DNA from 2 places in the Pseudoalteromonas sp. Cn5-37 genome. Region 1 is predicted to be linked to the other one. Evidence: predicted binding sites of a transcription regulator. Region 1 holds the regulator's gene; the other holds the start of a gene.
What was found. The regulator FliA, encoded in region 1, starts transcription of late flagellar genes. The targets are predictions, from matches to a motif close to CTAAAGNTNNNNNNNNNNNNGCCGATA.

Region 1 (3,416 bases):
GCTCATCGGTTTTAGTATGCGAGTTATTCATAAAATTATCTAAGCTATGACATAGCTTTTTAAACTCACCGAGCTCTATTTCTCGGCTCATTAAACGATCCCACGTTGGTTTTATCGTCGCTATTTCATCTGCAAGTTGTTGCGCTATAGGTAAACTAGCTTCAACTGCATCCATGGTTTTGTTAGCGGCGCTTTCTGTCATTTCCATAACATAATTTAAGCGCTGCTTAGCGTCTGGGATCGCATCGGTAGTTAAATCTGAAAGACGAGTATCTAGATCAAAGTTTTTTAGCGCTTCATGTAATTGTCGCGTCAGTTTACCGATTTCAGCAAACAGCTCTGATTGTTCTTTTGATGCTGTTTCAAGTATCAGCTGATCAGCTTTTTCTTGTTCACCATTTTCAAGAAACTCAACAAGTTGACGAGCTTGCTCTAAACTTATTTGAGGCGCAGCTAGTGCTGACATAAGCCTCTCCCCTTAGATTAACCTAAACGTTCAAACACTTTTTCCAATTTGGTTTTAAGTGTCGCAGCAGTGAATGGTTTAACGATATAGCCATTAACACCCGCTTGAGCAGCAGCAACAATTTGTTCTTTTTTCGCTTCAGCTGTCACCATTAATACAGGAATATGCTTAAGGCTATCATCAGCACGAATTGCTCTTAACAAATCAATGCCTTGCATACCTGGCATGTTCCAATCTGTTACAACAAAATCAAATTCTTGATTTTGTAGCATTGGCAATGCTGTTGACCCATCGTCAGCTTCCTGCACATTGGTAAAACCTAAATCCCTTAATAGATTTTTAATGATACGTCTCATTGTAGAAAAATCATCAACAACAAGAATTTTCATGTTTTTATCCAAAACATCCTCCGGTGAGGTTTGAACCTATATTTACTTACTACTAATTAATCCAGTCATTGATTTTTGCTTTGAGCTTAATCATCGCCTGACCATGTATCTGACTCACACGCGATTCACTAACATCGAGTATGTGTCCTATTTCTTTTAAGTTCATTTCGTCGTTGTAGTACAAAGACAAAACAAGTGCATCTCTTTCTGGTAACGATTGGATAGCCGTTAATAGAGACTGGTTAAACCGCTCATTTTTAACGTTATTAAACGGTTTGTCTAGTCCTAAATCCTGACCTACAGGTGTAATGACGTCTTCATCAACGCCTAAGTCCTCTATACCTAATACTTTACTAGAATTTACATCATGTAGAATATGATGGTACTCATCGAGCGTTATATCAAGTTTTTCAGCGACTTCTGTATCTTTAGGTTCACGATTTAGCGTGCTTTCTAATTCGGAAATGGTTTCAGCCACAAGGCGAGCATTTCGGTGAACTGAGCGTGGTGCCCAGTCACCTCTACGAATTTCGTCTAACATCGCACCACGAATACGAATTCCAGCGAAAGTTTCGAAACTAGCCCCTTTGCTAGCATCAAAGTTTTTTGATGCTTCAATTAGGCCTATCATGCCTGATTGAATTAAATCATCGAGTTGGACACTGGCAGGTAAACGAGCAATTAGATGGCACGCCACTTTTTTAACTAAAGAGGCATGTTTTTCAACAATCGCATTTAAGTTTTGTGCTGATTGATATCCCATCGCTTTATTCACCGATGTTGTCATAGTTAGCCGTTTACTAGTTTTTCAATGAAAAATTCTAAATGGCCAGAAGGTTGATTAGGGATCGGCCACTTAACTGCTTTTGTTGCTAATGTTTTAAACGCCACCGCAGCTGGTGAGTTTGGAAATAATTCAACAATCACCTTTTGACGTCGCGTAGATTTACGCATGTTCTCGTCATAAGGAATGGTAGCTACCAACTCCATTGAAACGTCTAAAAAGCGATCCGTTACTTTTGAAAGTTTAGCAAATAATTCTTGCCCTTCACGCAAACTGCGCACCATATTGGCAACAATTTTAAATTTATATACGCCATGCTCACGGCTAAGCACTTTTATAAGCGCATAAGCATCGGTAATTGAGGTAGGTTCATCGCATACAACCACAACAACATCTTGGGCTGCACGAGAAAAGCTTAATACCATGTCAGAAATACCTGCAGCGGTATCGACAATTAAAATATCAAACTCGGTGTTTAACTCACTAAAAGCGCGGATAAGGCCTGCATGCTCAGATGGTGTTAATTCCACCATGCTTTGCGAACCAGACGTCGCTGGTACAATTTTTATACCTGCAGGACCTTCAACGAGAATTTCGTCAAGCTCACACTCGCCTGACAAAACATGAGATAAGTTACGTTCAACACGAAGGCCAAGCATCACGTCACAGTTTGCCAAACCTAAATCGGCATCTAGTACTAATACACGATTTCCTTGCTGCCCTAATGCGATTGCGGTGTTGAGTGAAACATTGGTTTTACCCACTCCACCTTTACCGCCAGTCACAGCGATAACTTTAACGCCACTATTATTATTTTGATTCATTTTGCGCAGGCCGCTTGCTTGATCTAATACTATGTTAATCATACATCCCTACTGTGTTCGACGCTACTGCTTGACGTCGTGAATGTTGTGCTTTTGCTCGTTTTAAATACAATTGTTCAGCTTTTTTCACTAGTTTTTCAGCATTCGCTACGCGAATATCTTCAGGAACACGCTGACCGTTAGTAAGATACCCTATTGGCAGGCGATTTTGAATCGCTATACTAATAATCTCACCTAAACTTAAAGATTCATCCAATTTAGTGAAGATACAGCCACTTAGATGAACCTTTTTAAAGTGTCTTACGGTTTCTTGCAACACATTTATCTGTGCTGTCGCACTCAATACTAAATAACTACGAATATCAACACGCTGATTACGCATTAAGGTGTTTAATTGCTCAGTTAAACGTAAATCACGTTGGCTCATACCCGCTGTATCTATTAATACTAGACGCTTATTACGTAAATGGTATAGCACTTCAGCTAATTCATTCGCATCTTTTACCTGCTTAACACCACAGCCAATAATACGACCATAAGTAGCCAATTGTTCGTAGGCACCAATTCTATATGTATCAGTGGTGATCAACGCCACTTTATCAGCACCATATTTTTGTACGCCCAGTGCAGCTAATTTCGCAACAGTCGTTGTTTTACCAACACCCGTTGGGCCCACTAATGCGAATACACCACCTTGACGTAGGATTTCGTTATTCGTTGTATGCATTTGGTTTTCAACCATTTGCAGTAATGCTTGCCACGCTTGTTGACGTGATACATCATCAGGAATGAAACAGGCCATTTGTTCAGCAACATCACGTTCAATGCCCATACCCGCTAAGCGGTCAATCATACATGCACGAGTCGGATCGCGGCGAGCCATATCTTGTTGCATTAAGCCAGATACTTGGTGTTCAAGTAATTGACGAATCGCATTCATTTCTTCCCGCATA
Region 2 (3,416 bases), on a different contig from region 1:
AAAGGCTTAAATGTACAATCGGTTGCTGTTGAACCAACTAACTCGCCAGTTATTAGCCAAACTTTAGCTGGTGAAGAAATTAAACCGGGCCCTCATAAAATCCAAGGTATCGGTGCAGGCTTTATCCCTGGCAACCTTGATTTAGAAGTTGTAGATGCTGCAGAGCAAGTATCAAATGAAGATGCCATTGCCATGGCTCATGAACTGATGAAAAACGAAGGCATTTTAGTGGGTATTTCTTCAGGTGCCGCAGTAGTTGCTGCAAAGCGCCTTGCTGAAAAACCTGAAAACGCAGACAAAAACATTGTGGTAATTTTACCAAGTGCAACTGAGCGTTACTTATCAAGCCCATTATTTGCTGAAGAGTTCAGCGATAAAGAGCTTGTTCAGTAATCACCAAGAATCTCTTAGTTTTTAAAAAGGATGCAAACATGCATCCTTTTTTATTATCCAAAATAAATAAAACTATTAATTTTACCGAGTTAACTTTACATCATGCTCATTTAGTCACACACTTTATTTTAAGTTCACTCGAAAAACTACAACAATGAAAAATATACTTTTAATTTTTATCCTTTTAAGTAGCAGCATTCTTTCTGGTTGCGGCTCTGAAGATGCACCAAAAGGTGAAAAAAACACCCCTGGTAACGTAGCGACCCTCTATTTTGATGCTTTGTATAACCAAAACGATTTAAATAAAGCGATGGAATACGCCACGCCGAAAATGGCGCGAATTATGAAATCTTATGGTACCGCTGGGCAGTTCGCTCGCAACTTAGTCAATATGCAATACGATGAAGTGGTGATTGAAGTCGATATGACTAACATGAGCTTGCGCGAACAGTATGGCGATAAAGCCAACATCAATTTGATTTTTACGGGTTATTTTAATGGTAAGAAAATTGATGATATGCGCAGTGTGAAAATGATGCGTAAAAAAGGCAATTGGTACATAGAAAAAATAAATGCCGATCCGTTTGCGCGATAATTGATTACTAAAACTAAAAAGGGCCTGATGGCCCTTTTTTGTTTTAGAGTATTACTGCGAACTGATATTCGTATTACTCTTCGTCAAACTCTTGATGTTGACGCTGTGCAGGACGCGCTAAGATTTCAACATAAAACGATGTAAGCTCTTTTGCTTCAATATCGCTAATACATTTATTAATCTCTGCCACGTGAACGACATTGGCCTCATCCGCTGATTCACCAAACTTACAGTCAAACGCCCAATAGTCGGCACCTGCTGGGAGTGTTTTATTACGCTCACGTTTCAAGTATTTTTTTACTTCGTGCTTGGCTGCATCAACCATACGAGGGTATTTAATTTTCTCGTGGTTTAGCGTGAATGTTTTCTTCATTATAGTCCTAGTAACTTGGTTCAATGACAATGGCATTAAGCCATAGACTGCTATTATAACAAGCGCATCTTAATTTAGCTGTACTTTTTATTAAGTTTATTCATAGTCTATGACAATTCGATTAAGCCTCGAATGCTAAGCTGTCGCCAAATGCAGAGGTTGATGTATCGCCTCATTAGTAAGACTATCATAAAATGCGGCAGCGTCGATTTGTGGGCGCTCAACGGGTTTGTTTTTTTCATAAAAGCGTTTTCTAACTGCTGGCTCACAGTTATCAATCACTTCTAGCGGCACATGTTGCTTATCATCACGAACATTCAAAGGCTCTGGATTTAAGCAATGACGTAATTTTATATCTGATAAACCACCTTGCAATAGTCTAAATGCATTTTCTTGCCCAATTAGCATATCAAACTGTTCGGGAGCTAATGGTTGTGTAGGACCAGCACCTAATTCAGTACGCAGAGCAGACTCAGATACTTCAGGATTGCTTAATTCAGTTTTTGGTAGGTGGAACTGGCTAAAATCGAGCGCATCATGAGAAAGCATTGCGAGTAATAAAGCAAACTCTCCAGAGCGGTGCTCGTGAACACTTTTATTAAGACGATTATCGAGTTGACTCTCTGTGAGCAACAAACCATCAATTTGCATAGTCTTTAGCCAAATAGTTTCTTGATTAACCAGTTATCGGCATTTATGCATTTTTCTTTAGTTTTTTTCTTTACTTAAATAATCAGTTTGCTATTATCAGCGCCGTTGCATTGGAGGGGTTCCCGAGCGGCCAAAGGGATCAGACTGTAAATCTGACGGCTCAGCCTTCGCTGGTTCGAATCCAGCTCCCTCCACCACTTTTCTTCTCAGTGAAGTGGGGCCAAATGCAATAGTAAAAATTTGTGTGGAGGGGTTCCCGAGCGGCCAAAGGGATCAGACTGTAAATCTGACGGCTCAGCCTTCGCTGGTTCGAATCCAGCTCCCTCCACCACTCTTACTCTTTCTAGCTTTACTCTCGCTAACTTAATCTACCAACTCAAACTGCTCCCATTCGCTTTTAACCATTGCTCTGCTTTTTTATAGTCTGGATAAAACTGGCTCACACGTTGCCAAAACTTAGCGCTATGATTCATATGTAAAAGATGCGCAAGCTCATGGACAACTACATAATCAATCACCCAGGTTGGCGCACTTGCTAAATGTAAATTAAAAGTCAGCTCACGGCGTTTGTTACAACTGCCCCAGCGACGTTTATAATGTTGAATTTTAAGCTTTGTAGGCAACGTCTCAGACATTTGCAAGCAGTAATCATGCACTCGCATTTCGATATAGCTCTCAAGCTTTTCATGCATAAACTGCTCAAGCAAAGCGAGGTAGTTAGCCTCTTGATGTTTGACACGTGATGATATTAGTAAGGTAAGCTGAGGCCGCGCATCTTGTTGCCAAGTGTTTTTCGGGCCTTTGCCGAATACTATTGGGACGTTTTGCCCAAACAACTTAATAGTGGCGTTTACTAATGGCAATTGGCGACGCTCAGCTTGCATAGATTGCTTTGCTATTTGTTCAGCGACCCAATCTTGCTTAGTGTTTAGCCAGGCATCTATTTCAGTTTGTGGAACATAAAAAGGCGCATACACAGTGAGTTTCTGCTCAGCAACTTTAATTGCCACGGTTGTTCTGCGTTTACTGCGCTTTAGGGTGTAATCCAACAAAAGTAAGCCAATTCAATTAATAAAAAAATGAGAGATTCCATTTTACCCTGCTAAATAGCTGCTAATCTATAAAGATGACTCACAAATAAGTTTTCATCCTTATGCCTGACAAACCATGTTGTAGTTATACCTCACCAACAGGTAACAAGTGCCAAGAAACAGATATGGGCTCTGGATTTTGCTTTTGGCATGATAGTAAATTTGATAAATCAGGGCTAGATCTAACCCAAAAATTAGAACGCTATGCCAAAAAAGGAGGCTTACTAGAAGGGTTACAATTAAAGCGAGCAAATCTTTCTGGGCTTAACTTAATCAAACAGGATGATGAAGAGGGCTATAACCTTTCTTACTG

Region 2: the regulator FliA is predicted to act here: its motif matches at 2,047-2,073, upstream of L1266_RS20690 (VC2046/SO_2500 family protein).

What each region holds. Positions count from the first base shown of each region.
Region 1 is NZ_JAKGBA010000007.1:119,320-122,735, forward strand. It holds gene L1266_RS11270 (protein phosphatase CheZ) at 1-466, opposite strand, end outside; gene cheY (chemotaxis response regulator CheY) at 484-867, opposite strand; gene L1266_RS11280 (RNA polymerase sigma factor FliA) at 908-1,618, opposite strand; gene L1266_RS11285 (MinD/ParA family ATP-binding protein) at 1,645-2,505, opposite strand; gene flhF (flagellar biosynthesis protein FlhF) at 2,498-3,416, opposite strand, start outside.
Region 2 is NZ_JAKGBA010000042.1:199-3,614, reverse strand. It holds gene cysK (cysteine synthase A) at 1-393, shown strand, start outside; gene L1266_RS20700 (hypothetical protein) at 548-988, shown strand; gene L1266_RS20695 (DUF6172 family protein) at 1,062-1,361, opposite strand; gene L1266_RS20690 (VC2046/SO_2500 family protein) at 1,497-2,012, opposite strand; tRNA gene L1266_RS20685 (tRNA-Tyr) at 2,125-2,209, shown strand; tRNA gene L1266_RS20680 (tRNA-Tyr) at 2,259-2,343, shown strand; gene L1266_RS20675 (M48 family metallopeptidase) at 2,381-3,061, opposite strand; partial or broken gene L1266_RS20670 (pentapeptide repeat-containing protein) at 3,166-3,416, shown strand, end outside.